DNA from 2 places in the Vibrio harveyi genome. Region 1 is predicted to be linked to the other one. Evidence: predicted binding sites of a transcription regulator. Region 1 holds the regulator's gene; the other holds the start of a gene.
What was found. Region 1 encodes MetJ, which represses methionine synthesis genes. Its sites were predicted from a motif close to TTAGACNTNTANANGTCTAA; they were not measured.
Positions count from the first base shown of each region.

Region 1 (16,582 bases):
TAATCTGATTACATAAAGTTGACTAAAAGGCTGAGCGAAATCTCAGCCTTTATTGTTATTTACTAATCACTTCCACTATTCGAACAATACCGACCTAGATTATTAATCCAAATAGAAAACAAAAAGTCTCTACACAACAAGATATTTCACTACCAAAAAACACTATTGAGTATTTTATTAGTTTTTTTGGGTAATTTTGTCCTACTATTCCACTTCATGCTTATTATTTATATACTACTTGCCTGCTGGAAGCTCACAAGTCCAATCAAATAGGCTCCAGCTCGGTGGAAACACCATCACTCTAGGTGATAAACGGCTTTAAGGTGACAGGACCAACATTGTTGGTGCTATCTACACATAAAAAACTCAAGCGTCATTAAGAACGCAAATGAAAGTGTAGCTAGCTTGTTTACAAGTTTATTGACCATTTGGATTGAAGACATGTCATTACCACACGTAATTCTAACTGTACTTAGCACTCGCGACGCTACCGGTTACGACATCACTAAAGAATTCTCAGCTAGCATCGGTTACTTCTGGAAAGCAAGCCATCAACAAGTTTATCGTGAACTTAACAAGATGGCTGAGAAAGAGCTGGTTACTTGCGTACTAGAACCTCAAGAAGGCAAACCAGATCGTAAGGTTTACTCAATCACTGACGCAGGTCGTAGCGCATTGGGCGAGTGGTTCGATCAACCAACTGCACACCCAACTGTACGTGACGAATTCTCTGCTAAGCTAATGGCTTGTGCCGTGCAGCCAGCAGCACCGTACCGTGACCAGCTTTCTGAACTTGTAGAAGAGTCTCGTAAGCTCGTTTCTCACTACAAAGAAATCGAAGCAGCGTACTACGCAACGCCATCAACACTAGACAAGCAAGCACGTCTTGAGCGTCTAACACTTCGTCGTAACCTAATGCTACGTGAAGCTTGGATTAACTGGGCAGAAGAAGTACTAACAGAACTTGAAGTGATCGGCTAATTCGTCACTTTAAATGAAACGAAAAAGGCTTGCCGATGGGCAAGCCTTTTGTTTATCTGGGGAAGGCGCATTAAGCCCCTACTGCAACTTGTGGACGAACACCTAGAGTGTGGCAAAGTGCATAAGTCATCTCTGCACGGTTCAATGTGTAGAAGTGAAAATCTTTTACACCTTCACGGCTTAATACACGAACCATATCAATTGCTTGGCTTGCACCAACCAGCTGACGCGTCACGGGATCATCATCCAAACCTTCAAACTGCTTGCTCATCCAACCTGGTACTTTCACATTATTCTGCGCCGCAAAGCGAGATGCTTGTTTGAAGTTCGATACTGGCAAGATACCCGGCACAATTTCGACATCAATACCAGCCGCTACACAACGGTCACGGAAGCGCAGGTAAGACTCCACATCAAAGAAGAACTGAGTAATCGCGCGGTTTGCACCTGCGTCAACTTTACGCTTTAGATTCAGCAGATCCGATTGAGCACTTTTTGCTTCAGGGTGAACTTCTGGGAATGCCGCTACTGAGATATCGAAATCGTGACGCGCTTTAAGCAGTTCTACCAAATCCGATGCGTACATATCTGGCGCACCACCACCCGGTGGAATATCACCACGTAGCGCTACGATGTTTTTGATACCGTTATTCCAGTAATCGTCAGCAATGTCGATCAATTCATCACGAGTTGCGTCGATACACGTTAGGTGAGGTGCAGCCACAAGACCTGTTGCCGCTTTGATTTCTTTAATGATCGAATGGGTTCTGTCACGCTCGCCTGAGTTTGCGCCGTATGTGACAGAAACGAATTTTGGTTGAAGAGTTTTAAGACGATGCACTGAGTTCCACAGTGTTTCTTCCATCTTCTCACTGCTTGGTGGAAAAAACTCAAATGAGACGTTGATGTTGTCTGATAGTTCAGCGATATTCTGGTTTAAGGCATCGATGTGCCCTGCATGCGTGTATCCCATCTTACTCTCCCTGTGGCAACTCCACCACGAAATCAAAATTCCTCAAATCGACGTTTAGACGTCTATATGTCTACAGAATGTATTGAATGCGATTTAATGTCAACCTTGTGATTATGAATTTTTCTCAAGTTCATAATGAGGATAGTTCAAGTTCCTTTATGACCAATCCCTAGCCGAACTTCCCAATTCAGTATGGCATTATCTAAATAATAAAAAACCCCGGAGATAGTCCGAGGTTTTGTTGTCGTTCGCAAAAATTGTTTCGGTGAAATTTAAAACAAACCAGCTAGGCGATTAAGGTCAGATTGAATCGCACCAGCCGTGACTTCACGACCAGCACCTGGACCTCGAATAACCAATGGATTGTCTTTGTACCACTTACTCTCAATAGCAAAGATATTGTCACACGGTAGTAAGTTTGCCAGTGCATGTTCACGTGATAATGCTTCAACACCCACCGTTGCTTTGCCATTACGCTCTAAACGCGCTACATAACGCAATACTTGGTCATTTTTCTGAGCCTTGGTTAGACGCTCTTGTAGAATCTCACTTAGAATATCACCTTGGTCAAAGAATGCGTCTAGACTCAGTTCTCGCAACTCTTCTGGTACAAGTGATTCCACTTTCACACTCTCTGGTTCAATACTCAAACCAGATTCACGAGCCAAGATAACCAACTTACGCATCACGTCAGAGCCATCTAAATCAGAGCGAGGGTCAGGCTCTGTCAAACCTTGTTGCCATGCCAAATCGACCAGTTCAGCAAACGGCACTGAGCCATCAAACTGCTGGAATAACCAAGATAGCGTACCGGAGAAAATACCCGATAGTGCGACGACATCATCACCGCTTTCACGCAAGTCTCGAACAGTATGGTTGATCGGTAACCCTGCACCAACCGTAGCGTTATAAAGCCAATGACGACCAATTTTAGCAAAGGCGTCTTGTACTTGGTGGTAATATTGACTGTCCGCCGAGCCTGCCACTTTGTTCGCTGAAATCAAGTGAATACCTTGCTGCGCAATTTCCACATAACGTGTCGCCAACTCTTTACTCGCCGTGACATCAAGTACGACTGCTTCATCGAAGTTTTGTATCGCGCCGAGCTTCGTCAACCAGTTGCCATCATTCTCGATGCTTTCATCATCAAAGCGCTGAGCAACTGTTGCTGCATCAATCCCGTTTTCATCAAACCAATACGTTTGACTATCAACAACCGCTACTAAATCAAAGCTCATACCATGGCGTTTTTCGAGCTCTTCTTTTTGCTCTGCAAACAGCGATAACCAACTTGAGCCAATGTTACCTTTACCACACAACGCAACCGCTACACGCTTTTGCGCTTGAAACAACTGACTATGAATGCGTTGTACCAACTCTTCGACTTCTGCACGGCGTAGTACTGCTACCAAGCTCAAACCTGATTCCGTCTCTGAAATAAACTCAACAGGCGCATGCTTAAGTTGTTGATAGAAGCCAAAACAGTGATTTGCATTTTTCGTCACTCCGGCACCAACAGCCGCTAAAAGTGAGTAACCCTCTTTAAGCTTGATTTCTGCTTCAACGGCTAACTCTTGTAGATAAGTTAATGCACCGCCAGCAATCTCTGCGGTATACGCCAAACGCAAAGTTTGCTGATCTTGTTGTGCTTCAAATGCTAATGGTTCCAATTGAGCACGCTTTAAAGCTTGCAGAACTTCTTTCTGCGCTCGCTCAAAATCATGACCATGGATAAAAGACAGTTGAACCAACAACACTTCATCAAGAGACGTAATGATTTTAGCACCGCGACCTGAAACCAATACGCGCTCAATACGCGTTGAGCCTGATTCAGGTTGATAGCTGCATTTGAGGCTCAAATCCATCGTGCTTTGAGCAACTGGCTGTAGCGTACGACTGTGCAGCACTGGCGCAGCCAAACGCGCAAGTTCACTCGCCTCATCTAAACGCAGCAACGGCAACAAGCAAGCATCCGACACTAAACGTGGGTCTGCACTGTAAACGCCAGCAACATCACTCCAGATGGTCACGGTGTTTACCTCAGCCAATGCACCAATCACCGTTGCTGAATAGTCTGAGCCGTTACGCCCCAACAGTACTGTTTCACCCACTTCATTTTGCGCCATAAAGCCTGTAATGATGACACGCTTGTGGCTATGTTGAGTTAACGCCTCTTTGATAAGTGCATAAGAGCGAGCTCGGTCGACTTCTGGCTGCGTTCCAGCTTCTGCGCGTAAAAAGGCGCGAGAATCTTGCGCTACCGCTGGAAGATCCTGTTGTGATAACAGTGCAGCCAGTAAGCGTGACGACCATACTTCACCATGCCCAAGCACTGCTGCTTTTTGCGCTTCCGTAAGTGGCGCAGTTAACTCAGCTAAGGTACTGAATTCATCTTGAAGAGAAGCAAGCACTTGCGTTTGCGCTTCTCCTTCTAATAAAGCTTCAATTAACTCTGTCTGGAACAGTCGCAAGTTTTGTAGCGCTTCATGTGCGATGCGACCGTCTTTATCCAGCCCTTCTAAAAACTCGATCAAGCGGTTAGTGGTTTTCCCTGCAGCCGATACCACCACCAAATCATTTTCTGCTGAATACTCTTTAAGAATACCCACCACACGTTGGTAACATTCTGGGTTCGCTAAGCTGCTACCACCAAATTTATGCAGCTGACGTTGTACAGTCATGACCTTACCTCTCCCAATTACTGTGTAGCTTTCGCAAATGCTTGCTCAAGATCAGCAATCAGATCTTGGGCATCTTCTAAGCCAACAGATAAGCGCAGTAACTGTTGAGAAACACCAGCTTCAGCCAGAGCTTCTTCACCCATCGCACGATGCGTCATTGACGCAGGGTGACAAATCAAGCTTTCTACACCACCTAGCGACTCAGCAAGAGAGAAGAGTTCAAGTTCTTTAACAAACACTTTTAGCTGCTCAAATGAGCCAGCAAACTCAAAGCTCAGCATAGAACCAAAACCCGATTGTTGCTTCTTCGCGATGTCATGGCCTGGATGCTCTGGCAAACTTGGATGATAAATCTTCGCTACCAAAGATTGCGTTTGCAAATACGCCAACACTTGCTGAGAGCTTTCTTCATGAACTCGCATTCGCGCACCCAGCGTACGAATTCCTCGAAGCGTCATGTAACTGTCGAATGGCGTACCCGTTGCACCAATGCAGTTACCCCACCATGCTAACTCTTCAGCATGCTCTTCGCTCTTAGTGATCACCACACCACCAATCACGTCAGAGTGACCATTAATGTATTTCGTTGTTGAGTGGATAACAAAATCCGCACCAAGCTCCAAAGGCTTTTGGTACACAGGTGTCAAAAAGGTATTGTCCACTGCGACTAAAGCGCCAACTTGTTTTGCCTTCTCACACACAGCCGCAATATCAACAACGCGTACGAGTGGGTTTGACGGAGTTTCTAACAAGATAAGCTTTGGCTTTTTCGCAATCGCCGCAGCCAACGCTTGCTGATCCGACTGGTCAACAAACTGCACTTTAAAGTCGCCTTTGTTGGCGCGAGTATTGAACAGACGATACGTACCGCCGTAGCAATCATGCGGTGCAACAATTAAGTCATCAGGTCCAAGAAACGCCGATACCCAAAGGTTTAGTGCCGATGTGCCGCAGTTAGTGACAACCGCTCCTTTACCTGACTCAAGTTCGTACAATGCTTTTTCTAACAAGCCTCGGTTTGGGTTACCAGAACGTGTGTAGTCGTATTGTGGAACTTCACCAAACGCGGGGAAGCCGTAGTTAGTAGAAAGGTAGATTGGTGGTACAACAGCGTGATATTGACTGTCTGACTCGATACCAGTGCGTACAGCAATGGTCGCAGGCTTACGGGTGCTCATGGGTGTATCCTTTCACGGGTGGTGACATCTAAATGGGAATGCGCTATATCTAGCTTGTATTGCTCAATTGATTAACACTCTTCCCTAACTATTAACCTCACTTTACTTGTCTAAAAATAAGACGTCAACACTTCTAGACGTCCATATGTCTTTGCTTATGGCGGTAAATGCAGCTAAAATCAGCACCTATATTTATTTTTCTAACTTATTACATTAATGAAGGTGCGCAATGGCTGACTGGAATGGCGAATACATTAGCCCGTATGCTGAGCACGGTAAAAAAAGCGAACAAGTAAAAAAGATTACCGTCTCTATCCCGCTAAAAGTTTTAAAAGTGCTGACTGATGAGCGAACTCGCCGCCAGATCAATAACTTACGCCATGCGACTAACAGTGAGCTACTATGTGAAGCATTCCTACATGCTTACACAGGGCAACCACTGCCAACTGATGAAGACCTTCGTAAAGACCGCCCAGATGATATTCCTACAGAAGCAAAAGCGCTGATGACGGCAATGGGCATCGAATTCGAAGCGTTTGACGAAGAATAATTGCTTACAAATTCGTCAACACGATGAGGCTGCACCGGGGACAGTTTCAGACCAAACTAAAAAGGGACGCCATCGCGTCCCTTTTCTTTGCTGTCAGAAATGACTTTGGCTTACTCCGCCATGTAGTTTTCTGGCATCTCAATACGCGCTACACCTGAATCAACCGCAGCTTGAGCAACCGCTTTTGCTACGCGTGGTAGTAGACGTGGATCCATTGGTTTTGGAATGATGTAATCAGAGCCAAACTCTAGCTTGTCTACGCCAGCTGCCTTCAATACAGCTTCTGGTACTGGCTCTTTTGCCAATTCACGAATCGCATCGACTGCCGCAAGCTTCATTTCATCATTAATTTCACTCGCACGAACATCCAATGCACCACGGAAGATGAATGGGAAACACAGAACGTTGTTTACTTGGTTCGGGTAGTCGCTACGACCAGTGCCCATGATCAAGTCATCACGCACTTCATGAGCCAATTCTGGTTTGATTTCTGGATCTGGGTTTGAACATGCGAACACAACAGGCTTATCTGCCATCAGCTTCAATGCTTCTGCAGGTAGTAAATTTGGACCTGATACACCCAAGAACAGATCCGCACCTTCAATCACGTCTTCCAGCGTACGCTTATCTGTGTTGTTTGCGAATAACTGTTTGTATTCGTTTAGGTCGTCACGACGTGTATGGATCACCCCTTTACGATCCAGCATGTAGATCTTCTCACGCATTGCGCCACATTTGATCAACAGCTCCATACATGCCACTGCCGCAGCACCAGCACCAAGACAAACGATGGTTGATTCTTCTAGCTTCTTACCTTGCAGCTCAATTGCGTTCAGCATACCCGCAGCCGTTACGATTGCAGTGCCGTGTTGGTCATCGTGGAATACAGGTACATCACAGCGTTCGATAAGGCGCTTTTCAATCTCAAAACAATCAGGCGCTTTGATATCTTCTAGGTTAATACCACCGAAAGTATCTGCAATGTTTGCTACTGTGTCGACAAATTCGTCGATCGTGCGGTGTTTCACTTCGATATCAATTGAATCTAGACCAGCAAAGCGTTTGAACAACAGCGCTTTACCTTCCATTACTGGTTTAGAAGCTAGCGGACCAAGGTTACCAAGACCAAGAATAGCCGTGCCGTTAGAGATAACCGCAACCATGTTGCCTTTCGCCGTGTATTTGTACACATTGTCAGCATTTTGTGCGATTTCGCGTACAGGCTCTGCAACACCAGGGCTGTATGCCAGAGCAAGATCGTTAGCAGTTTCAGCTGGCTTAGTCAGCTCTACTGCGATTTTTCCTGGGGTTGGGTACGCATGGTAGTCCAATGCTTGTTGGCGGCGTTCTTCTTCTGGGGTGACTTCTTGGCGATTGTCTTCAGACATGGATCGTTTCTCTTTTGTTATTTTTTCGGTAAGGGGGAATAAATTCTAAAGGATAGAAGTCAATCTTCATAGGCAAGATTGCGAGCGATATCCTTAAAAAAGGTAATAATGTAAGAGATTAGACCAGATATCTATGATTGGCACCTGATAGACAGATCAGGTGCACTTTTAATCACTTTCTTTCAGCGAGAAAACAGCGAAATATAATCTCACTCTTCATCAACGTATTGCGCTTGTAGGTAGTTTTCGATACCAGACATTTCGATCAAGCCCAGTTGCGTTTCAAGCCAATCGACGTGCTCTTCTTCGTCTTCAAGAATATCTTGGAAGAGGTCGCGTGATACATAATCACGGATATCCTCCGCATAAGCGATCGCATCTTTTAGATCTGGGATTGCTGCCATTTCGAGCTTCAAATCGCACTCAAGCATTTCTTTGGTATCTTCCCCGATCATCAATTTACCGAGATCTTGCAAATTAGGTAAGCCTTCTAGAAACAGGATACGTTCGATTAGATGATCAGCGTGCTTCATTTCATCGATCGACTCGTGGTACTCCTTGTCGGCGAGGTGTTTTAAGCCCCAGTCCTTGTACATACGAGCATGCAGAAAATATTGATTGATAGCGACGAGCTCGTTGCCGAGCACTTTATTGAGATGTTGGATTATGATTGGATCGCCTTTCATGACAAAGCCCTCCTCTTTGGCTTCATTTAAATGTAGAAGCAAATGAGAAGGTGTCAAAAAGGCTTAGCTAATAATTAGCTAGCTTGTTTCAGTGTTAGGTATTCTGTTTCCGCTAAAATCTCTTTGGCTTGTTTAATGCACTTACCACATTGGCTGCCCAAAGCAGTACATCGTTTAATTCCTTTTATGTCTGTTACGCCTTCATCTATCGCCAACTTCCTAATTTTCTTGTCAGAGACACCATGGCAAAGACAAACGTACATATTCAAAACCTTTAAATTTCACTTTGGAATGAAATATAAACAAGAATCGTTCTTGTTACCAGTTGTATTAAGATGAATTACAGAACGTTTTGTTATAACGGTCTGGACCGCTTTGGCATTTTTCAGTGACTTAGCGGATAGCTAAAAAGAAGAGAAAATCGAGCAGAGCTAAGATCATGTTTTTAAAAAACAAAAAGCATGACTAAGAGTGATGGGCTTATAACCATATTGAAAAGAAGAATTGTAGATATAAAAAAGGGAAGCCTCAGCTTCCCTTTTTCTAGCGCTTTCTTCAAAAAGAAGAAGAGTGCAAGATTACGATTAATTCAGTAAGAATTAGTCGAAGATCTTAGCAACAACACCAGCACCTACAGTACGGCCACCTTCACGGATAGCGAAACGTAGACCTTCGTCCATAGCGATTGGAGCGATTAGCTCAACTTGCATTTGGATGTTGTCGCCTGGCATTACCATTTCTACGCCTTCTGGTAGAGAGATGTCACCAGTTACGTCAGTTGTACGGAAGTAGAACTGTGGACGGTAGCCTTTGAAGAATGGAGTGTGACGACCACCTTCATCTTTAGAAAGTACGTATACTTCTGACTCGAACTTAGTGTGTGGAGTGATTGAACCAGGCTTAGCTAGTACTTGACCACGTTCAACTTCATCACGCTTAGTACCACGTAGAAGTGCACCAACGTTCTCACCAGCACGACCTTCGTCAAGAAGCTTACGGAACATTTCAACACCAGTACATGTAGTAGTAGTAGTGTCTTTGATACCAACGATAGCAACTTCGTCACCTACGTTTAGGATACCACGTTCGATACGACCAGTTACTACTGTACCACGACCTTGGATTGAGAATACGTCTTCGATAGGCATTAGGAATGGCATATCTACTGCACGCTCTGGCTCAGGGATGTATGAATCTAGCGCTTCTGCTAGTTCAACAATCTTAGCTTCCCATTGCTCTTCGCCGTTTAGTGCGCCTAGAGCAGAACCTTGGATAACTGGTAGGTCATCACCTGGGAAGTCGTACTCAGATAGAAGTTCACGAACTTCCATTTCTACTAGTTCTAGTAGCTCTTCATCGTCAACCATGTCACATTTGTTCATGAATACGATGATGTATGGGATACCAACCTGACGGCCTAGTAGGATGTGCTCACGAGTTTGTGGCATTGGACCATCTGTCGCAGCAACAACTAGGATACCACCGTCCATCTGTGCAGCACCAGTGATCATGTTTTTAACATAATCCGCGTGTCCTGGACAGTCTACGTGTGCGTAGTGACGAGTTGGAGTGTCGTACTCTACGTGAGAAGTAGCGATTGTGATACCGCGCTCACGCTCTTCTGGAGCGTTATCGATAGATGCGAAGTCACGAGCAGCACCGCCGTATACTTTAGCAAGTGTTGTACAGATAGCTGCAGTTAGAGTAGTTTTACCGTGGTCAACGTGGCCGATAGTACCAACGTTTACGTGCGGTTTTACACGTTCAAATTTTTCTTTAGACACAATCGTGTTCCTTCCTAGTTATGATTCGCCGTGATCATTATTGATCTCGACGCGCCAGAAATTGTTATTTTATGCGCCAACGCCTGTTAGCGCAATATTTGGACGCATTGATCTTTAAAAAAAGCTGGACTTTTTTTCAGCTCAAAGCGTTTTAATTAGTAACCACGGTCTGCAATGATTTTATCTGCGAAGTTTTTCGGTACTTCAGCGTACTCGTTAAACTCCATAGAGTAAGACGCACGGCCTTGAGTTGCAGAACGTAGGTCAGTTGCGTAACCAAACATCTCAGATAGTGGAACTTGAGCACGAATGATCTTAAGACCAGCCACACCTTCATCCATACCTTCGATCATACCGCGGCGGCGGTTTAGGTCACCAACAACGTCACCCATCCAATCTTCCGGCGTAGTTACTTCAACATTCATCATTGGTTCTAGAATCACAGGTTGTGCTTCTAGTGCACCTTTCTTGAATGCCATCGAGCCAGCGATCTTGAACGCCATCTCGCTTGAGTCAACATCGTGGTAAGAACCGTCAAATAGTGTTGCTTTAATATCTAGAACAGGGTAACCCGCTAGAACACCACTATTCATTTGTTCTTCGATACCTTTCGATACCGAGCTGATGTATTCCTTAGGAACCACACCACCCACAATCTCGTCTACGAATACGAAACCTTCACCAGGCTCTGAAGGTTCAAGTTTGATCCATACGTGACCGTATTGACCGCGACCGCCAGATTGACGAACGAACTTGCCTTCTACTTCCGCTTTACCACGAATGGTTTCACGGTAAGCAACCTGAGGTTTACCAACGTTACAGTCAACGCTGAATTCACGCTTCATACGGTCAACGATGATATCTAGGTGAAGCTCACCCATACCAGAGATCAGAGTTTGACCTGTTTCGTCATCCGTTTCCACGCGGAATGATGGGTCTTCCGCTGCCAGTTTACCTAGCGCGATACCCATTTTCTCTTGGTCTGCTTTAGAACGAGGTTCTACAGCGATCTGAATTACAGGTTCAGGGAATTCCATGCGTTCTAGAATCACTTTGTGGTTCTGGTCACATAGTGTGTCACCTGTTGTAACGTCTTTCAGACCGATAGCAGCTGCGATATCACCAGCGCGAACTTCTTTTACTTCTTCACGCTTGTTCGCATGCATCTGAACGATACGACCGAAACGCTCTTTCTTGTCTTTTACTGAGTTGTAAACAGCATCACCTGAGTTCACAACACCTGAGTAAACGCGCATGAAAGTTAGCGTGCCCACGAATGGGTCAGTCGCGATCTTGAATGCTAGTGCTGAGAACGGTTCGTTGTCGTCTGCGTGACGCTCAACTTCGTTCTCTCTTTCGTCGATACCTTTAATTGCAGGTACGTCGATTGGCGATGGCAAGAACTCGATCACTGCGTCTAGTACTGCTTGAACACCTTTGTTTTTGAACGCACTACCACAAGTAGCCAGTACGATTTCGTTGTTTAGTGTACGAGTACGTAGAGCTTGTTTGATCTCTGCTTCAGACAGTTCACCTTCTTCAAGGTACTTGTCCATTAGCTCTTCAGTTGCTTCTGCTGCCGCTTCAACTAGGTTGTTGCGCCATTCTTCTGCAAGCTCTTGCATGTCAGCTGGAATTTCGTCGTATGTGAACGACATACCTTGGTCGGCTTCATTCCAGTTGATCATCTTCATCTTGATAAGGTCGATAACACCACGGAAATCATCCTCTGCACCAACGTTTAGTTGGATTGGAACAGGATTCGCACCAAGACGGTTTTTAATTTGGTCCACAACGCGTAGGAAGTCAGCGCCTGCACGGTCCATCTTGTTTACAAATACCATACGTGGAACGTGGTACTTGTCAGCTTGACGCCATACAGTTTCAGACTGAGGTTCAACACCAGATGAACCACAGAACACAACAACTGCACCATCAAGTACGCGTAGAGAACGCTCTACTTCGATAGTAAAGTCAACGTGTCCAGGGGTGTCGATGATGTTAACGCGGTGCTCTTGGAATTGTGCTTCCATACCACGCCAGAAGGTAGTAGTCGCCGCAGACGTGATTGTGATACCACGTTCTTGCTCCTGCTCCATCCAGTCCATGGTTGCTGCGCCATCGTGAACTTCACCGATTTTATGAGACAGACCAGTGTAGAACAGAATACGTTCAGTAGTGGTTGTTTTACCTGCATCTACGTGAGCACAGATACCGATGTTACGGTAGCGCTCAATAGGAGTTTTGCGAGCCACGATTGAATCCTCTTAACTTAGAGATAGGGACTATTGCTATAACTAAAAAATGCTATCCCCTAGATATAGCAATAGTTCCTAGCATAGGCATAGGAACTAAAGAAGTGCTGCAAGGAACCTTGCAGCACTGAAAAGGTATTACCAACGGTAATGAGCGAACGCTTTGTTTGCGTCAGCCATGCGGTGAACGTCTTCACGTTTCTTAACCGCAGTACCTTTGTTCTCAGACGCGTCTAGCATTTCAGCAGCTAGGCGTTGAGCCATAGATTTTTCACCACGCTTACGCGCAGCTTCAACCAACCAACGCATAGCAAGTGCGTTACGGCGAACCGGACGTACTTCTACAGGTACTTGGTAAGTTGAACCACCTACACGGCGAGATTTAACTTCTACCGCTGGGCGAACATTTTCAAGAGCTTCTTCAAAAATAGCTAAGTGGTCTTTACCAGACTTTTCAGCCATAGAATCTAGTGCAGTGTAAACGATTTTTTCTGCAGTAGATTTTTTACCGTCAACCATTAGGATGTTAACGAATTTTGCCAGCAGTTCAGATTTGAACTTTGGATCTGGAAGGATCTTACGCTGACCAATGACGCGACGACGTGGCATGGATTTTCTCCGTTGTCTTCTTCAGGTTTTATCCAAAACTTTTCAGTTTTTTCAAAAAATTAAAAATAATTTAGTGTTTGGCCTTACTTAACGGAATCCATTAAGACTTAGGACGCTTCACACCGTACTTAGAACGACCTTGTTTACGGTCGTTAACGCCAGCACAGTCAAGTGCACCGCGAACAGTGTGGTAACGTACACCCGGAAGGTCTTTTACACGACCGCCACGGATTAGTACAACACTGTGCTCTTGAAGGTTGTGACCTTCACCGCCGATGTACGATGTAACTTCGAAGCCGTTTGTCAGACGTACACGACAAACTTTACGAAGTGCTGAGTTAGGTTTTTTAGGTGTAGTAGTGTAAACACGAGTACATACACCACGTTTTTGTGGGCACGCTTCTAGTGCAGGCACGTTGCTTTTAACAACTTGCTTTGCACGTGGCTTACGTACCAACTGGTTAATAGTTGCCATTAACTAGCTCCTGATTTACTTGAAAGTAAGCTTTGTGAAAAATCTATCCCTAACAGCGGTTGGCAGTTAGGGACGCAAAATTCTATGCAGCAGTGAGAGGTGTGTCAAGAAATATACGGATCTTTTTTGTTCAATTAGGGCAATTAATCCGTAAAGCTCAATCGACAGGAAAGAAGGGTTAATCCCAAGTCAGAGATTTGGCTTGTTTTGCTGTTAGTTCAACAAAGCCAGCATAGCCAATCACCTCAATAGATGGGCTGATACGATTGCTCATGCCGCGGGCTTCAATATCGCTTTGTAGCGCAAACACTGATGGACCTTTTACCTTGCTGAACGCCTTATGCTGAGGGTTCGCAGCGTACACGGCATCTTCAATCAACAAGACATCATCTTGCTCACTGTACAGTGCCATTGCATCGTCTAATGCAGCTACGGATTTGATGATATGTAACATGGCTTCCTCAGAATGACAGCAGTTTGCCCGCTTGTTGCAGTTGAGCTTTTAGTTGCTCTGTATTTAGCGCCTCTGCATCAATGACTAAATCGGCTTGAGCCAAGCCACGCTCGGCAAGCGAATCGGCACAAACAAACACTTGCTCAATGTCGTACAAGTCGAACAACTTCAACATTGGAGCGTAGTCTTTGCTTAAGATGCCTTTAGGCTCTTGTCCAAGCAGTAACTGATACACACCATCCCCAACAAATAGAACGGTGATGTCTTCACAGTACGCAGACGCTGCTAACAGCGCATCCACACCTTCACGCCCTGCATTGTTACCATGAGGCGCGCTACGAAATAGGTAAGTTAACTGACTCAAAACTGCACCACTCTATCTTGCGTTAACATGGCTTCGGCTAAGCTCCCCAAACCGGCTTGCTCGAACCCTGTCGCTAGGTTGTTCTGCTCAAGACCATGTTGATTCGCCTCATCTTCGCTGATGATGCCGCGACGCAAAGCGGCTGCTACGCAGGTTTCCAGACGAACATCGTGTTGCTGTGCGAGTGATTGCCATGCTTTGGTTAGGTCAAACTCGTCGTTGGCAGGCACGCTCAAAGCCGTACCATTAGTGACGCCATCTTGGTAAAAGAACACACTCACCAGAGTATGTCCTTGTTCAATTACCGCTTGTGCGAATTGATATGCGCTGCGCGCCGATTGACTGCCGTAAACCGGCCCGTTCACTACCAGCGTGTAAGTTAATCCACTCACGCTTATTCGTCCTCAGTCTTACGCTGACGAATGTATAGGTAAACGGTGTGTTTAGAGATATTCAGGCGATCTGCGACACGGTTGATAGCGTCTTTGATATCGAAAATACCTTTGTCGTACAGTTCCATCACTATCTGACGGTTTTTGGTGTTGTTCGAGACGGATTTGTCGGCGTTGATCTCTTCAATCGTACGCTCAACCGTTTGGTCTACGAGTTCTTCAACATCACTTGCGAAGTTAACGGATGACGCCGCTTCTTTCGCTTCTTGCGTTGGCATGAAAGATTGCAGCACTTGAGAGAAAGGCGCATCAAGGTTGACGTTGATACAAAGCAAACCAATCACACGGTTTTCGCCGTTACGAATAGCAACGGTGATCGACTTCATTAATACGCCGCCTTTAGCGCGGGTGAAGTACGAACGTGAGAAGTTACGCTCAGAACCTTCGATGTCTTTCAGCATCTTAAGTGCTAAGTCAGTGATAGGAGAACCTACCTGACGACCGGTGTTCTCACCGTTAGCGATTTTGATTGCAGAGGTATTGAGGTCTTCCAGTGAGTGAAGAACGATCTCACAGAACGGACCAATAAGACTGGCAATGCCGTCAACGACCGCTTCGTAAGATCTCAAGATGATTTTATCGTGCTCGGTAAATGGCATCACGTTGACAGATTCCATTTCGAGCAACATTTCCGCATTTATTGTTTCTGTAGTTGTCATAAGCCTTCGAGCGAAAAATCAACAAATTGGTGTAAGTTTATCAGAAAATTTGAAAGGCAACCTAGCAAACTCACCAACTAGTGACCTAGAACAAAAAAGGCCCGTAAAACGGACCTTTTTTCATCGAGTTATCGCTAAGGATAATTATTGAGCAGCGTTGTCGTTCTCAATTTTTAGTAGCTCAACTTCGAATACTAGCGTTGAGTTAGCAGGAATGCTCGGTGTGTCTTGGTCACCGTATGCTAGCTCTGGCGGGATAACGAATTTGAACTTAGAACCTACAGGCATTAGCTGAACACCTTCAGTCCAACCTGGGATTACGCGGTTTAGTGGGAACGTTGCTGGTTCGCCACGATCGTAAGAGCTGTCGAATTGAGTACCGTCGATCAGAGTACCTTTGTAGTGTACTTGAACTGTGTCGGTGTCTTTTGGCTTCTCGCCTTCAGCCGGTGTTTCAACTTTGTATAGAAGACCAGATTCTGTCTTCACTACGCCTTCTTGCTTCTCGAATTCCGCACGGAAGTCATCACCAGCTTTCTTCGCTTCAGCTGCTTTCTCAGCCGCTTGCTTTTGCATAGTTTCTGCAACACGCTTGTCTAGAGATTCTAGAGCGGCACGAGTTTCTTCTTCGTTTAGCGCTGCTTTATCTTTAAATACGTCTTCGATACCTTTAAGAACTAGGTCTTTGTTTAGGTTGATGCCAATTTCGCTTGGTTTTTCAATGCTAGTGCTTAGGTAGTTAGCAAATGAAACACCGATCGCGTAAGCCGCTTTGTCATCGTCTGTTTTAAAGTGAACTGCTTTACCAGTCTCTGCTTGAACTTGTTCTGCTTGAGGTGCTGCTTCTGGTTTTGTTTCTTCTTTTTGACAACCTACCGCTAGCATTACTGTTGCAGCAAGTAGCGACACTTTTAAAACTGATTTCATTAAATTCTCCCAATAATGGCTTAGCCACTGGTTGTTGTGCACAAATCTTCTATGAGACTAGTGAAGACAATCGTTATACCAATATACTAGCTATATGTCTTAAGACACAAACCGGATTATTAGATGTGATGCAAAGAATTTCTCATTTATTCCTATATTTAATTGT
Region 1 covers NZ_CP125875.1:3,410,836-3,427,417, reverse strand. The annotation lists gene ppc (phosphoenolpyruvate carboxylase) at 1-3, shown strand, start outside; gene QMY49_RS16230 (PadR family transcriptional regulator) at 442-981, shown strand; gene metF (methylenetetrahydrofolate reductase) at 1,052-1,954, opposite strand; gene QMY49_RS16220 (bifunctional aspartate kinase/homoserine dehydrogenase II) at 2,227-4,635, opposite strand; gene QMY49_RS16215 (O-succinylhomoserine (thiol)-lyase) at 4,653-5,813, opposite strand; gene metJ (met regulon transcriptional regulator MetJ) at 6,043-6,363, shown strand; gene QMY49_RS16205 (malic enzyme-like NAD(P)-binding protein) at 6,474-7,751, opposite strand; gene bfr (bacterioferritin) at 7,961-8,437, opposite strand; gene QMY49_RS16195 ((2Fe-2S)-binding protein) at 8,512-8,700, opposite strand; gene tuf (elongation factor Tu) at 9,037-10,221, opposite strand; gene fusA (elongation factor G) at 10,377-12,476, opposite strand; gene rpsG (30S ribosomal protein S7) at 12,615-13,085, opposite strand; gene rpsL (30S ribosomal protein S12) at 13,186-13,560, opposite strand; gene tusB (sulfurtransferase complex subunit TusB) at 13,739-14,014, opposite strand; gene tusC (sulfurtransferase complex subunit TusC) at 14,022-14,378, opposite strand; gene tusD (sulfurtransferase complex subunit TusD) at 14,375-14,770, opposite strand; gene QMY49_RS16155 (helix-turn-helix transcriptional regulator) at 14,773-15,489, opposite strand; gene fkpA (FKBP-type peptidyl-prolyl cis-trans isomerase) at 15,634-16,416, opposite strand; gene QMY49_RS16145 (WD40 repeat domain-containing protein) at 16,545-16,582, shown strand, end outside.

Region 2 (16,582 bases), 1.6 Mb from region 1:
CGAGAGTTGGAAAAGAACCCCCAAAACAAACTTACCCGTAAAAGCATCCATTGCTTAGACGACGAAATTAACTTGTCCAGCTACAACGTTGTTCTGATTTCTAACTATTTATTGGAAGAAAGACCACTGTCTGACTACATCTCACTCAAAACAAAAAACACCGACTTAGTGGTTTATGACGTACCGAAAACGGGCTCAGATCTTCGGCTTTTTTCTTGTCTCAATCTCAAAGGCGTACTTTATGAAGATTCGCCAATAGAGCATTTAACTCGCTGTATCGATGCCGTCTTAAGTGGCGAATTGTGGTTACCTCGAAAACTGATGGCAAAAATGCTGATTCATTTCAGACCTTATGCCATCAGCTCTCAAGAAATCAGCAACACATTAACGAAAAGAGAAAAACAAATCCTCGACCGTATTGTTCAGGGACAATCAAATTTAGAAATTGCTGACGCCCTGTTTGTTGCGGAAAGCACGGTAAAAACCCATGTTTACAAGCTTTACAAAAAACTCAACGTTAGCTGTCGTAAGGAAGCCATTCAAAAATTCAGCCGCCCTCTTAGGCAAGAAACTCAAGAACATTAGCCATCGCTGACTCTAGCTTTGTTTCTCAACGCTCCTTTTGGTTAGGTGTACAAGTGTCTGAATTTGTGCACAATAGACCTGCATTGTTTGTTAATAAATAGTAAATTAGCAACGCTTCTCTATCGGCATTCTCTTGATGCGGCACTTTTTCTGCATCGGTGCTGAGGGATTCGAACAGTACGTTCAAGGACCCCGCTTGGGGCGTTTAAGGAAAGAACATAACAAAGAGTAGTCACATGGGCGCATTTCAAAAACTCGTCGAACATTCAAAAAAAGTCTCTAATTTTGGTCACTTAGCCTCCATCGTAGGGTGGGACCAAGCTGCCGTTATGCCATCAGGCGGTGCGGAAGCCCGTTCTAATGCAATGGCAGAACTTAATGTCCACATTCACTCTCTTATGACTCAACCTCATTTAGGTGATCTATTTGCACAAGCAGAAGAAGAGTCATTATCAACGCAAGATCAAGCCGTACTGCGTGAAATGAAACGCGATTGGCAGCAAGCGAATCTACTGCCTGAATCTTTAGTACAAGCGCAATCTCTCGCAGGTTCTAAGTGTGAACATGCGTGGCGTAGCCAACGTGGGAATGATGACTGGACTGGTTTCGAAAAAAACTGGGCAGAAGTCGTTAAACTGTCTCAAGAAGAAGCTCAAATTCGTGCAGAAGCTGCTGGCACATCACCTTACGATGCCATGCTGGAGCTGTACGAACCAGGCACAACATCCGCGTCTCTAGACGTGTTGTTTACGGACGTAAAAACATGGTTACCATCAATGATTGATGAAGCCATCGAGAAGCAAAAAGCCAACAACATCCTGCTTCCGAACGGTCATTACCCGGCTGAAAAACAAAAAGCATTGGGGCTGGAAGTCATGAAGCTGCTTCAATTTGACTTCGAACATGGTCGTCTTGATGAAAGTGTTCACCCGTTCTGTGGTGGCGTTCCTACTGACGTTCGTATTACCACTCGCTACGACGAAAAAGAGTTCGTGCAATCATTGATGGGTATCGTACATGAAACAGGTCACGCGCGTTACGAGCAAGGTCTGCCAAAATCATTAGCAGGCACTACGGCTGGTGAAGCTCGTTCAATGGGCATCCACGAATCTCAATCTCTGTTCTTCGAGATGCAAGTGGGTCGCAGCCAAGCCTTTGTTGAGCACCTTGCTCGTCTGGCTTCTAACCATTTCGAAGGTCCTGAGTTTGCTCAAGACAACTTGTCGAAAATCTACACTCACGTGGAGAAAGGTTTCATCCGTGTCGATGCTGATGAACTGACTTATCCTGCTCACGTTATCTTGCGTTACGAAATTGAACGCGATCTCATGAATGGCGTTATTAAGCACACTGACGTTCCAGAACTGTGGAATGAGAAGATGAAGGCTTACTTAGGTCTGTCAACAGAAGGTAACTTCAAGAATGGCTGTATGCAAGACATCCACTGGACAGACGGCGCCTTTGGTTACTTCCCTTCCTACACGCTCGGTGCAATGTATGCAGCTCAATTCATGGCTGCAATGAAGCAAACGGTTGATGTAGATGGAGCGATTCGCTCTGGAGATCTATCCCCAATCTTCACTTGGCTATCTGATAACATCTGGAGTAAAGGTAGCTTGTTGTCTACTGACGACTTGGTAAGCCAAGCTACAGGCGATGTATTAAACGCGAAACACTTTAAAGCACACTTAGAAAGCCGTTATCTTGGTAAGTAAGATTTGCTTTTGAAAAACCAAAAAGGCTGGTGAAATACCAGCCTTTTTATTAGTTTTAAATTTATCCCCAAATAACCTCGAGATGCTTGGTTCAACGAGAATGACTTGGGTATAAAACACAGTTAAATCGATCATTGAGCCTGTTGACGCTTCACTGTGCTTTTCAAGTTTTGCATGAAATTTCTAAAGTGCGGCATAAAGTCAATAAACAACGGATGTTTACGATCTTTCATCATCACGGGTCCCAGCAGGCGAAGCGCTACACCAACACGAGTCGCATCAGTTGGCTCTAATCCACTGCCCTGATTAAGCTTCTCAACAATGTTTAGCATGTCTTCACGATCTTGAACTTCAAAACTCAAGCTTCTTGCTTCACACCCTTCTTCAACATTTACTTCTTCAATGGTGATGCGGTAGCAGTTGTCTTTTCTCATCTCATTTCTCCAATCAAAATTCATCAGCTTGTTAAAAAGCGTTCAATCTTTGGTTTGATGGTCACGGATGTTATGGTCATCAACACCATTGCTAAGGATTCTGTTATTCAATTCTAGTTCTTGAAGTTGCTTTCAATTAAGTTGATAATGTCAACTATAGTTATTTAGTTGATAATGTCAACCACTTTCACTTGGAGTGTTACATGTCGAATCCAAAATCGCTGGATAATCTATTCCAACTCGTACACGCTTTGAAGCGTCAACTGCACGAGCAAATAGAGCAACTAGAACTCCCTATCGCACCTATGCATGTGCGCGTTATAAAAATCATCAGCAAGCAGTCACCTTGCACAGCAATGGATGTAGTGAAATTCTTAAATAGAGATAAAGCGCAGGTTACACGCTTAATTAAGACATTGATTGAAGAAGGCTTTATTGAGAAAACACCAAACCCAGACGATAAGCGCAGCCAATGTTTATTAACCACCGAGAAAGGCAATGATGTGTTAGCGAAGATCAAAACGGTCGACGCCAAGATCTTTCAAAAGATGACGCTAGATGTGTCGGACGACGACCTTGCCGCATTTCAGATTACTGCAGGTAAGTTAGCTGATAATTTAGCGAAAAAAGACAGCAAGTAAACTCACGTAGCCTCCAAACTTTTATGAGTATTAGCGGTTATTTTCCATGATCGTGATTGAATAAGAGAGCAACGCGTGCTGCTCTCTCCAATTAAGCTCTTATCCGGCTACGAATTTCTAATGTTTCTTGGTAAACATCTTCAAGGTGATACGGCTCAATTGCTTCATTAGAAATAAGCCACTCACCCAAGATCGAATCATCTTCCGTTTTTACTGCAATACAAGTGCCATCAACAAACATAATGTTGAGCCCATAGTCGTAGATAACAACTTCTGAAGAAGGGACAAACGCTTTATCAGCCAAATTTTCTTTTACTGCTTTACGGCTGCGTAATCGAATGACGTCGATACACTCGATCACTTTAGATTCTTCATAAAACCTCGCGCCTTCAAGCTGTGTCAGCTTTACCTCTTGTGGATTCAGCTCATCGACAAACCTTGCTACTGGCAAATGAAAGTCATGACCTTGGGGGCTTGTGTACCATTCGTTTGTCAGCTCAACAAAACCAGTAGGTATCTGAAAAAACAATGGAGATAAGCTTGTCACCGGATCTGATTCAAGGCACGTATTATCAAAACTTGTCATTAACTTGCATTCTAATCCTACAATGCGCTTTAGTGCGTGTATCGAAGCATCATCCATTTGATAGTCGAGTATTTCCATTACTTACCTCCTTACTCCATTGCTGACAGTTTTAATAACATAAACATCATCAAGAAGATGAACAAGCGACTTCTTCGATAACTTGATAGCTCAATTGCCCCTCTATCGTTTTACTTTCCATCAATGCGATGGAGTAAATTGGTATTGTTAGCGGTGAAATAAGAACCTCATCCAAAGGGGCTTGTTTTTCGACATGTCGAGCTAATGTAATGTGGGGGACGTACGTGCGTGACTCTGTCACAAACCCATGGTGCTCTAGAGTTTCTATTAATGCATTTTGTCGTTCTGCTATGGCGGGATTGTTCTTGATGCCTAGCCAAGCTAACTGTCTACCACTTTGATGGAACGTGCCGAGATGATCGACGACAATCTGATCGCAAGAAGGCGTAACTGTGTGGAGAATCTTTGTTAGTTGCTGAGCTTCCTCGTTGGTCGATTCACCAATAAACGCCAAAGTAATATGGAAGTTGTCTTTTCGGGTATAACGCCCTTCTATTCCCTTTTGCTTCAGCTTATCTTGAATCAGTTTGAGCTTTGACTTACTTGCATCGTCAAACGTCATAGCAAAAAACAATCTCATCATAAACGTCCTTAAAGCCAGAATATCCATATTGTGGCAAACAAGCCTATGGAAATGAATCAACAGACAAAAGAAAGCCCAGAACAAACGTCTGGGCTTGGTGTTCACATTGCGGGTGCAAGTTGAGGTTTATACAAACAGCATTCACCATCAGGGCGTGTCTTAAAACGACGGTGCAACCACATATATTGACTCGGACATGCCATGATCGATTGTTCTACGATCTTGTTTACAAACACTGCCGCTTGGTCTGGGGCATTTTTCGGAAAACCTTCAACAGGAGCACGAAGGGTCAATGTATAGTGACCATCGCTACCACGAACCATGGTAAATGGTACTATTGCGCAGTCTGTTGAATCGACGAGCAAGCTTGTTCCTGTCGTAGTGCATGCACGCTTTACTGCAAACAAAGGTGCAAACGTCGAGCGACGCGTACCATAGTCATGATCCGGTGCGTACCAAACGCGATGACCAGTATTGAGTGCTTCAAGCATGCCCTTAACATTTTTACGATCGATCAATGTACGATTCGAACGAGAGCGTCCCTTGTATTGAAAGTAGTCAAAACAGGGGTTGTTGTTTGGTCGGTAAACACCAGAACCAGATTTTTTGATGCCAAACGCACGAGCACCTAATTCTAGGTTCATTGAGTGAACCGCTAACATTAATACGCCCTTCCCTTGTTTCTCAAGCGCTTCGATGTTCTCCATACCTTCAATTGTCACGTGTTTGTTCACTCGTTTATCCGACCAGAACCATGCCATCGCGGTTTCGAATAAGGCAATACCTGCGTTGTCGATGTTATCTTTTAAAATCGCATCACGCTCTTGTTCACTCATCGCTGGAAAACATAGTTCTAAATTACGTTTGATCGTGACTTGTCGCTTTTTCATTAATCGCATAGCAAGACGACCAATTCCGCTTCCTAGCGCGAGTTGAACACGAAATGGGAGGAGACTAAAAAGGTACATGATGCCGATAATGATCAATGTGCCCCAGTAGCGAGGAGCCAGAAATTCTGCCTTGAATTTTGGTGCAGTATGCTTATTCATGAATGTGTCATCAGACGAGTTCGCCTATAAAGTTCTAAAAACAATGATAGAGATTAAAATCATTGGCTGTGCTTATTACAAAAACTAAAGCGCGCGGATTCTAGGGCTCTTTAACACAACACACAATAAGAACTTTCCGATATTGCGGTCAGACCTATCAACTTGAACATAAAGGTCGTGATTTTCGTCGAATGGACACAAAAAAGCCGCCTTTCGTGGTTACAAAAGGCGACGAGTTAAGACTAGAGTTTTAAAACTTCGCTATCTAATACATTCTCTTTTACTAATTCAGACAGAATAGCTTTTGTTTTCTCTCTAAACAGATCTCTAAGTAGCCTTACCGTTGGCGTTATAGACTGTCGGCTTGGGCAAATTAACCATAGCTCCGTCGGCGTCGGTTTATATTCACTCATGACATTCATTACCTTGCCATCCAGTAAGTCCTGCGACATGTCTAGACAAGATTTAATGGCTAATCCTTTGCCTGAAACACACCAACGTCGAACTAAGTCTCCGTCATTCGAAGCTCGGTTTCCTTTAAGCTTCACTTTGTATTCAGCACTGCCATCAGAGAAACCCCAGACATCTTGCAACGTATCGTGCAACTGATAAAGCAACCCATTGTGCTCAGCTAAATCTTGCGGATGCTTCGGTGTTCCTGCGAGATTGAGATACTCGGGTGTAGCGCACAATAATCGAGGTACGTTACAGATTTTAAAACCATACATACTGGAATCGGTGGGCGCACCATAACGCAACGCCATATCAACCGAATCACGGTAAAAATCTATGTTGCTGTCACTGATGTTGCTTCGCAATGTGACTTTTGGGTAGCTATCCATGAATTCATCCAACCATGGCGTAACCAAATTGCGCCCTAAATCAGAAGAGAGCGCAATGCGCACCTCTCCATCAATGATATCGAGATCCTCACGCATGTTCTGCTTTGCATGTTCTAACATCTCTAGCGCTTTTTCACATTGAGGAAGGTAACGTTCGCCGGCGCTGGACAAACGTAAATGGCGTGTAGTACGAACGAATAGCTCCGCACCTAAAGAAGCTTCAACCCTTTTCACTGCTGCACTGGCCGTTGCTGTTCTCATATCGAGGGCTGTAGCAGCCCCAGTGATACTCCGAAACTCAGCGACTTTGAGCACGACTTGCAGATCTTCAAGCAACATATTATCTAATCCTATTTGATAATTTTCTGTCGATTATAATGCTTTAGAAAAGATAAGCATGTTCGAAAACTCACTTTTACTTAAGTCAGTTAACCTACTTGATCTACATTGCCCCTTCTGCCAAATAGAATTCTAATATACCCAAGTAACCTCGATGTGCTAGGTTCAGCGAGAATGACTTGGTTTGTAGACGCGGCGGCGATTTAAAGGTTTAGTGGGTCTAAATCAAGAATCGGCAACAAAGTATACAAGCCAAGGCAGCTCGCCCTTTGGGAGCGTGTCATTGACCCGATTGCTGCGTCAAACAACTTGGAAAGAGCTGGCTATTACACTGCGTTGTTTTCCTTACTCTCGAATCAATGACAACGCTCTGAATCCTGCATCTTGAAGTTACTTGGGTATAGTCGTTTGTTTTTAAACACAAGCAGGTGTATAAACAGCGTGTAACCTTTCTATTGGAATAACCATGAACCTCGATACCTTGTTGGCTTTCGGCGGAATTGTTTTCTTTCTAGCGATAATTCCAGGTCCCAATGCCTTGTTGATACTGTTTACTGCACTGACGCAGAGCCGCCGCTTTGCCATTGCTAACATCCTTGGTGTGGCACTTGGCTTTATGATTCATGCGTTTGTATCCGCAAAAGGGTTGAGCTTGCTGCTTTCTCAATCGGCATTGGCGTTCAACATTCTTAAATGGATGGGCGTTGCGTATTTGGTTTGGTTGGGGATCAACAACCTAAAAAGCGGTCTTAAACTGGCTGACCAGAAGTTAAAGCTCGATCGTAAAGTTGAAGAACAAACTCTTAAACAAGCCTTTGTGAAAGGATTACTCACTAACCTTCTTAACCCGAAGATCGTGCTATTTTATCTGTCGATTTTCCCACAGTTTGTACAACCAGAACACATTCTTGAGCAGAGTATGATTCTAGGAGCACTGCAAGCAGGTATCGTGGCAAGTTGGTATTTATTCGTAATTTTCTTCGCAACGAAATTGAAAGTGCTGCTTACTTCTTCGAAAACCAGCAAGTGGTTGAACTACGTTAGCGGTGCATTATTTATCTCTTTCGGCGTAGGGTTAGCAAATACTCGGTTTTAGACACAACGAGTTTTTCTAAACGAACAAAAACACGCTCTTTGGCGTGTTTTCTATTTTATACCGTTTTAACTTACACCTAAGCCCCTCGAAGTGCTTATTTAAAGAGCACGACTTGGTTCAACAACGTATGTTCGGTGTCTTTTTATGTTAGCCAAATACCGCAGCCAACAATAAGATCACAACAAACAGTGCTGCGACTAAACCTAATAAATACGATAGTTTTCCGGTGCCACCTTTTGGTGCTTGATTACAACATCCCATCATTTTCTCCATCTTCTACAACTTGTTGGTCGTATCCAATCTAGACCTTCCCCCAAGGTGAGAGTCAAACATTGGCAAAAATCCGCTAAATTTCCATATTTTCGGTAATAAATAATTCGCTATAAACACATTTATTAATATGCATTTTTTAACTCAATTTTGTGTTTTTTGACCAGAGCAAACGATTAAATTGATTACGATTAAGCCACTGAGATTTCGGTTCATTTTTGGGTAAATACATACCATTTTTGGCTATATACCCACAGATTCTTGCAGCCCTACAATACGCCGGTCTTACTTGTAGCACGCGGGTTCGCATCCAGAACTCGTGGCTCAATCATTAAAGGTATCGAATGAGCAATATCGCCAAATCCGCCGTCAAACTCAGTGTCTTTTCTGTCATCATGATTACGGTTACGTCCGTCGACAGTATAAGGAACATTCCGGGTGCCGCCTTATTTGGTAGTCACGCCATCTCTTTCTTTCTATTGGCTGGTCTTTGCTTCTTCGTTCCAACCGCATTAGTTTGTGCAGAATTGAGTACCACTTATCCGCAACAAGGCGGTGTGTATTTATGGGGTAAAGAGACGTTAGGTCCAAACTTTGGTTTTGCGACCGTGTGGTATCAGTATGCCGAGAACATTGTGTACTACCCACCGCTCATTTCATTCATCGTCGCGACTGGTGCGTACCCTTTCTTCCCTGAACTGGCACAAAACAACATCTTTATGTTGATCATGATTAACGTGATTTTCTGGGCTCTGACCTTGGTCAACATCTTTGGTTTGCGTTTGTCTTCGCTCATCACCAATGTGTTTGGCACTTTGGGGCTTATCTTCCCTATCCTACTGATCATCGGCTTGGGCGGTTACTGGGCTTATACCAACCCTAGTGAATCGCATATCTCCCTTCGTCATGCGTCTGACTGGCTACCGGATTTCTCGCAAGATGGTATTGGTGCAGGCTTTACAGCAGTTGTGCTTTCTCTAACAGGACTTGAGATAACTACGTCTTACGCGAGTGAAGTCGACAATCCGCAAAAGACTTACCCTAAGGCGCTGATTGCTTCAACTGTGTTGATTTTAGTCTCTTTGACTGCATGTTCACTTTCCATCTCTTCCGTAGTATCGAGCGATCATTCCAGCTTGAGCGAGGGCGTAATTCTGGCATTCAAAGCGTTCTTTGATGATTTGAACATGTCATTCATGCTGCCAGTTATCGCACTTGCCATTGTGTTTGGCAGCTTAGCGAGCCTAAACAACTGGATCATTGCACCAACCAAGAGCCTACACGTCGCCGCAAAAGACCACTTCATGCCACTGACGCTATCAAAAGAAAATAAGAACCAAGCGCCGGTTCCACTTCTTTTGCTACAAGGTGCGATTGTGAGTGTGCTTTCTTTGGTGTTTATCTTGGTACCAAACGTGAACCAAGGCATGTGGCTATTGAATATTCTAATGACTCAGCTCTACATGGTGATGTACATCTGTATCTTCGTAAGCTTCTTGGTATCACGCCGTAAACATGCAGATATTGAACGTCCATTCCGCGTGCCTGGCGGCAAGTTCGGTATGATGTTAGTCGCAACACTTGGCTTGGTCAGTTGCTTAGTAACTATCTTCGTTTCATTCGATGTACCAGCAGGCATTAGTGCTCAAACTGGTGCTTACGCTTTGATTCTTGGCTTTATCGCCTTCAGCTTGCCAGCAATTGCAGCGGTGATGTACCGCAACCGTAAGCGTCGCCAACAAGGTCAATTGATTGAAGCGATGGCGAATTAATCTGATCAATGTTTCTTTAGATAGCAAAAAAGTGTTTCTTCAGATAACAAAAAGCCGCGAATCATTCGCGGCTTTTTTATTGATAAACTTTTGGATTAGTGACCGACCGTCTTAGACAGCAAGTTCACAATCATTACGCCAGTAAGAATAAAACCAATACCGACGATAGCTGCAAGATCGAGCTTTTGTCCGTATAGGAAGTAGCCAACCGCAGCAACAAGAACAATCCCTGCCCCACTCCAAATTGCGTACACAAGACCAACAGGCATACTTTTCACAGTGACAGACAATAGAAAGAAAGCGATGCCATAACCGATAATAACCACGGTACTTGGCATCAACTTGGTAAACTGTTCAGTTTTAGGAATAGAAGAAGTTGCAATCACCTCACACACGATAGCAATAGACAACGCAACCAATGGAGGCATAGAAACAAGCATTTTGAACATAAGGCAATCAACGCTCAATTAACCTGAACTCGATGACATATCGAATTTCTGAGCGGCGCATTATAATCAAAATCCGTCAGCGCGCTATAAAAAGTGATGCAACTCACATTTACGCAGGTGTAATAATCACACTCAAAAGTCAGAATCTTCCAAATTGATGACGCAACCAGGTGCATCTTTTCGTGCTGTGATCAAAGCGTCTGGGTCTGCATAAACGATATTATTCAGTCCAAGCTTTTGCATATCATCAATATGGTACATCCACGCCGCATCGTCGATATCACACCCTGCTTTGTGTAATTTCTCGCGTTTATTCATATGACCAAACATGGTGATCTTAGGGTTAACATCAACCAAGGCAAAAAACGCGTCCTCATGTTGACGCCATAAGCTGAGCGACTGTTGCCATTGCTCAAGCTCTTTCTGGTCAAAGCCGTCGACATCCCATTCATCTTGCATGGCACCGCCAAACCAAAGTACATCAGAATCTTTCATCACTAAGGTGCTCGGTGCTGCGGTTAATACATAATTCGCACAGGCAGACGCACATGTACCATTGACGATCAAATGGACTTGGTTGGTATAAACCCAGCGTCCAAGTTCCATAGCAGGACGATATTCACCAGAGTCACTGTCAATCATCATGGCAACCACACCATTTGGTTGAACATTTGCTAACTCAATAGCCTCTGTTACTTTCTCTGCTGTAATCTCACCGTTAAAGTAAAGAGTTCGTCCTTCCATATAAATCTCATTAGACAAACTGCATCCCGCTAATCCCGCGAGTGTGAGTGCGCTAAGCCACCTTTGCATATCCCTCTCCATGATCTTTGTTCCAAAACTGAAAGCCAACTTCAGATTAGTATTGGACAAGATGAATATAAGCGAGAGAGAAACTGGCACATTTTTGACCAACGTCAAAATATGCACACAGACACGCATGAAAAACTAAAAATACGCTAGCTAAAAAGGAGACTAAGGGCTTTTGACGGTACCTTCTAACGAACTTGAGTGAGCGTAACACTCGGAACTGTGTGCCCGCTCATCGAAATACCACTATTAGATCTGCTCTAAATGGTGAGGAAAGCCTGCAAGGAAATGAATTTGAAATGATCGCACTAATAACCGCCATCAACACTATCGACGACATTGGCTTCATTACCAACATTGGCTTGACCGCTACTTAAGTGATGTTGTTGAGCAAGCTCAAAGTAAATATGCATATCAATAGGTTCTGGTGTATTCAACAACATTTTACCGACTTCGCGTTGGAAGTGCCCATAATTACCGAGCTCTTGCGTTAAGCCCAACTGCTCGTAACTCGCGAGACTAGTAAACATCCCATACGCATATTGATAGCGCGTCATATCTCGATGTTTCTCGTGACCTAGCTCTAATAGCGCCTTATCAACTTCATCTGGTGAGTAGCTGTTCTTATCCCCAAACTCTCTAAGTAAAACATTAGGAACTTGATGTGCGATGCTCTGAATGGTCTCTTTTCTCTTAAAAATACCGAACATGATATCCTCCGCTGACGATGATTATCCAAACTGTGTACATAAGCACGAGTTGGTGAACCCTTTCGTGTTTTTAGTATTAGGGTTCAAAAATTATACTAACTCGATCTCATAATTGCCTTCAAACTCTACGCTCTGTGTTTCACAAAAATGTATTCAGAAATCTTGCAGCAATCACAGTTGGTAGTTTGTGTTTTCTTATCGACATGACCTGACAGCACTAAGCTAAATTTCATCGGCAGTCATGGAACATAGCGTGTCTTATTATTCGCCATTAGATGTATCAAGATGAGTTATCGATTTCTTGTCGTCGCTCAGATGTATACCCAAGTAATCTCTAAATGCTAGGTTCCGAGAGAATGACTTGGTTTGTAGACGCGGCGGCGATTTAAAGGTCTAGTGGGTCTAAGTCAAGAATCGGCAACGAGTCACTTGGGTTTACAACGCAAGCTTCTGCTGAGATTGAGCCATATGAAAAGAAATCCCGTTCAAAGTCACATTTCATGTCGACATCCGCAAGCAATTACGTTAGCTTTAGAAGTATAGACGTCTAAAAAGTTAAGCTTAGGGAGAGAAAGCCGTGCCAATTAGAATTCCAGATCAATTACCCGCTAGTGATGTATTAAGGACAGAAAACATCTTTGTGATGAGCGAGAGTCGAGCGGCGAGTCAGGAAATCCGCCCATTGCGAGTGCTTATTCTCAATTTGATGCCAAAAAAGATTGAGACCGAAACGCAGTTTCTTCGCCTACTTTCCAATAGCCCTTTGCAAGTTAATGTTGAGCTACTTCGAATCGACAATCGTCCAAGCAAGAATACACCGACTGAACACCTTGATACCTTCTACCGCCAGTTTGAGATGGTAAAAGGTAAAAACTTCGATGGTCTTATCATCACGGGAGCGCCGCTAGGCTTGGTTCAGTTCGAGGACGTCATCTATTGGGACCACTTGAAAACCATTATGGAGTGGGCAAAAGACCACGTCACTTCGACTCTTTACGTGTGTTGGGCAGCGCAAGCTGGTTTGAAGCTTCTCTACAACTTGCCAAAGAAAACACGTAAAGAAAAACTGTCCGGTGTATATCACCATAACATTCACCACCAGTACCATCCTCTTTTACGAGGCTTCGATGATACATTTTTAGCGCCGCACTCTCGCTATGCAGATTTTTCACCGGAGTTTTTAGAAGAGCACACTGATCTTGATATTCTCGCGACATCTGATGTTGCTGGCGTTTATCTGGCAACAACCAAAGACAAACGTAATGTCTTTGTGACCGGTCATCCTGAATACGATTCCCATACTCTTCATAACGAGTACATTCGCGATCTGGGTGAAGGCATGGAACCTGCAATTCCAATCAATTACTACCCAAATAACAATCCAGATAATCCGCCATGCGCGAGTTGGCGTAGTCATGGTCACTTACTATTCTCTAACTGGCTTAACTACTGCGTTTACCAACAAACGCCTTATGATCTGGACCACTTCAGTGAAGATGCATTTACGAAAGACGATTAAGTCGCTGAATTAGAATGTGAACTAAGCCGCCAACTGGCGGCTTTTTTGTATCAGTTTGCTAACCTGATCGCATAGTAATTTTTCCTCATTAGGCTTTTGCACTGTAATTCATATCATGCTCTGTGGAACAGGGACGCAGGAAAAATAAATGAAAATCGTAAAGCTTGGTGCAGCAGTTCTCGTCATACAGATGGGATTGATGGGATGTGTGACCGTAAATGAAGACGGTAAAAGCCCTGTCGTTAAAGCAGATCCTGTCGCTATGGCTGAATCACGTATCGCTTTAGGTCTAGGTTACCTTGAAAGCGGAAGTATGATTCGTGCTCACGATAACCTTCAACAAGCTTTAACCCATGCACCTAGCTATTACCGTGCACAACTCTCGATGGCGCATTATTACGAAACTGTCGGAGAAGATGTCAAAGCGGAACAAATGTACAAACGCTCATTACGCCAAAACGCGAAGAACGGAAACGTACTCAATAACTACGGCACATTCCTTTGTAAACAAGGGGAGTACAAACAAGCCGACAAAATGTTTAATCGTGCAATTGAGCAGCCTTATTACTACCTTATCCCTGCAAGTTATGAGAACGCCGGTTTTTGTGCGCTTAAGTCAGACGATGTAGAAAAGGCGAAATACTATTTCACTCGCGCAATCGATCATGACCCTCACCGTCCTAAGTCTATTCTTCAACTGGCTAAACTTGAAATCGATAGTGGCAACTACACCGATGCGCGAATTCGCTTAATGCGCTTTAACCAAATGTACGGTGTTAAAAAGCCTTCCCTTCGCCTCATGGTAGAACTCGAACGTGCAGCAGGAAACGAAGCGTTAGAAAAGAAATATCAGTACCAATTGGACAGAATGTCTTGATGGGTAGTGAACTCTATACTTCGCCCTGAGTCATTCATCCACCCTCCTCTCAGAATAACGATCTCCCTTTCATTCAGCAGCTTCTGTATCACACAGAAGCTCGTTGATTTTCCAACATAAACGAGTGTGATCGTCCCCACATTGCGATGATTCCCATTTGCGGTATGCAACCAGTTATTTATACATTCAAGCCTCAGTAAAAGGAAATTATATACAAGGTCAATGTTTATATCCAAGCGACCTCAAGATCCTTGGCTCAACGCGAATGACTTATGTATACAATTAACACAGATGTAAGGGAAACCATGTTTAAGTATAAAAACACAGCAGTATTGGCAGCTCTCCCTATTTTACTGTTACAGGGTTGTGGCGGTGGTGGAGACGGCACGACAACTGCCAGCAGCGCGGCTTGGACAGCAGGCGATTTTTCTCAATCAGCAAGTAGCTATGCCAATCAATGTAATAACGTAAGGACGGGGATTGATCCATACACAGGCAAAGCGTACCCGGACCAAGCTGGCTCAAGCATGTACGAAAAAATGTTCTTACGCGCTTTCAGCCACGAGACCTATCTATGGTATGACGAAATTCCAGATAATAATCCAAGCAACTATGCGTCTGTTTCCGATTACTTTAAGTCGCTAGTAACGCCAGCAAGAACCGCAACGGGTCAAAAGAAAGACCGTTTTCACTACATTCGTTCTTATGATGCTTTCATGAAATCTCAACAATCTGGTTTAGTGTCTGGGTTTGGCTTTAATTGGAAGTTTATTCAAGGGACAGAGCCACGAGATATTCGAATTGCCTACACCGAAGACAACTCTCCTGCCGCTCTTAAAGGTGTCGAGCGCGGCGACAAACTGATTAAGATTGATCACGTCGACGTGGTTAATTCACCACTTCAAACCGACGTTGATTACATCAACAACACCCTATTCTCTCCAAATAACAATCAAGACTACACCTTTACGTTTCTTGATAAGAACGGTGCTGTGAAAGTTGTCACCATCAAAGCGCAAGATGTAGCAACGTCTCCGGTTAAAAACGTTAAAGTATTCAACTACGGAGATAAGACGGTTGGCTATATGCAGTTCAACGCATTCGAAGCAACAGCTCAACAACCATTAATAAATGCGTTTAATCGCCTGTCTTCGTCGAATGTCGACGAAGTCGTGATGGATTTACGTTACAACGGCGGCGGTTTGATTTGGCAGTCGGCACAAGTCGGTTACATGCTATCGGGGGCGAATCAGAATCAAGTCTTTGGGCAATTGGTTTACAACGACAAAATCACAAAGTCAGGTCAAGGCGGTAAAGTTTACAATTTCGTTGATAAAGAAATTAACTGGGCGACAGGCAGATTAACAAGCAAATCTTTGCCGACATTAAGCGCCAAACGTGTTTATGTCCTAACCACCGACAACACAGCGTCTTCAAGCGAGCTTCTGATCAACGCACTTCGTGGTATCGATGTCGACGTAATTCAAATCGGAACAACGACCACTGGTAAACCTTACGGGTTTTCGCCTGAAGCAAACTGTGGCAGCGTTTACTACACTATTCAGTTTAAATCGATCAACGCAAAAGGCTTTGGTGATTTTGCAGATGGCTTCATCCCTACGGCAAAAAATCTTGTATCGTCTAATATTGGTATAGATGACAAAGTGGAAGGCTGTGTTGTGGCAGATGACATGAATGCACCGTTAGGCGATATCTCTGAAGGTATGCTTTCTGCCGCTCTCAACTATATGACGACAGGTAACTGCCCTGCTGCGCCTTCAGTGGCTCCTGCTCCTAGAGCAATGCCAATGCTAGGTGGTACTCCACTTAATCAAGGGATTGATCCACTTCGACAAGAGGCTATTCATGTCAACATTAACTAAAACAATGACCTTGCTTACCGGAGCGGGTATGAGTGTGATGCTATTGGGTTGCTCATCATCAAGTAACAACGATGATATGGTGAACGCATTGAGCATCAAGACTTCTGGTGACACAGTAACAGAGATTCAGCGCGCAATAACTACGATTCAAGGCAATCAAGTTCCACCCAAGATCGCGTCAAATACGTTTGAAACCAACTCTCATCTTTTGATCGTATCTGGACAATTAATGGATGAGCAAGGTGTGTCATTGAACGGAGCTGAAACCGAGTTGCCTGATCAATATACGTTGCAACTACGAGGTGAAGATTGCGGAGTGTATTACGAGAAGAGCGATAAGTTTA
Region 2 covers NZ_CP125875.1:1,566,494-1,583,075, forward strand. The annotation lists gene QMY49_RS07665 (response regulator transcription factor) at 1-585, shown strand, start outside; gene QMY49_RS07670 (carboxypeptidase M32) at 822-2,300, shown strand; gene QMY49_RS07675 (DUF3861 domain-containing protein) at 2,432-2,734, opposite strand; gene QMY49_RS07680 (MarR family winged helix-turn-helix transcriptional regulator) at 2,938-3,375, shown strand; gene QMY49_RS07685 (hypothetical protein) at 3,467-4,039, opposite strand; gene thpR (RNA 2',3'-cyclic phosphodiesterase) at 4,089-4,619, opposite strand; gene QMY49_RS07695 (LpxL/LpxP family Kdo(2)-lipid IV(A) lauroyl/palmitoleoyl acyltransferase) at 4,724-5,671, opposite strand; gene QMY49_RS07700 (LysR family transcriptional regulator) at 5,914-6,852, opposite strand; gene QMY49_RS07705 (LysE family translocator) at 7,319-7,948, shown strand; gene QMY49_RS07710 (hypothetical protein) at 8,096-8,221, opposite strand; gene QMY49_RS07715 (APC family permease) at 8,563-9,990, shown strand; gene QMY49_RS07720 (DMT family transporter) at 10,086-10,418, opposite strand; gene QMY49_RS07725 (hypothetical protein) at 10,572-11,252, opposite strand; gene QMY49_RS07730 (DUF6559 family protein) at 11,558-11,959, opposite strand; gene metA (homoserine O-acetyltransferase MetA) at 12,537-13,478, shown strand; gene pilW (type IV pilus biogenesis/stability protein PilW) at 13,627-14,355, shown strand; gene QMY49_RS07745 (S41 family peptidase) at 14,661-16,238, shown strand; gene QMY49_RS07750 (hypothetical protein) at 16,222-16,582, shown strand, end outside.
Region 2: the regulator MetJ is predicted to act here: its motif matches at 12,491-12,510, upstream of metA (homoserine O-acetyltransferase MetA).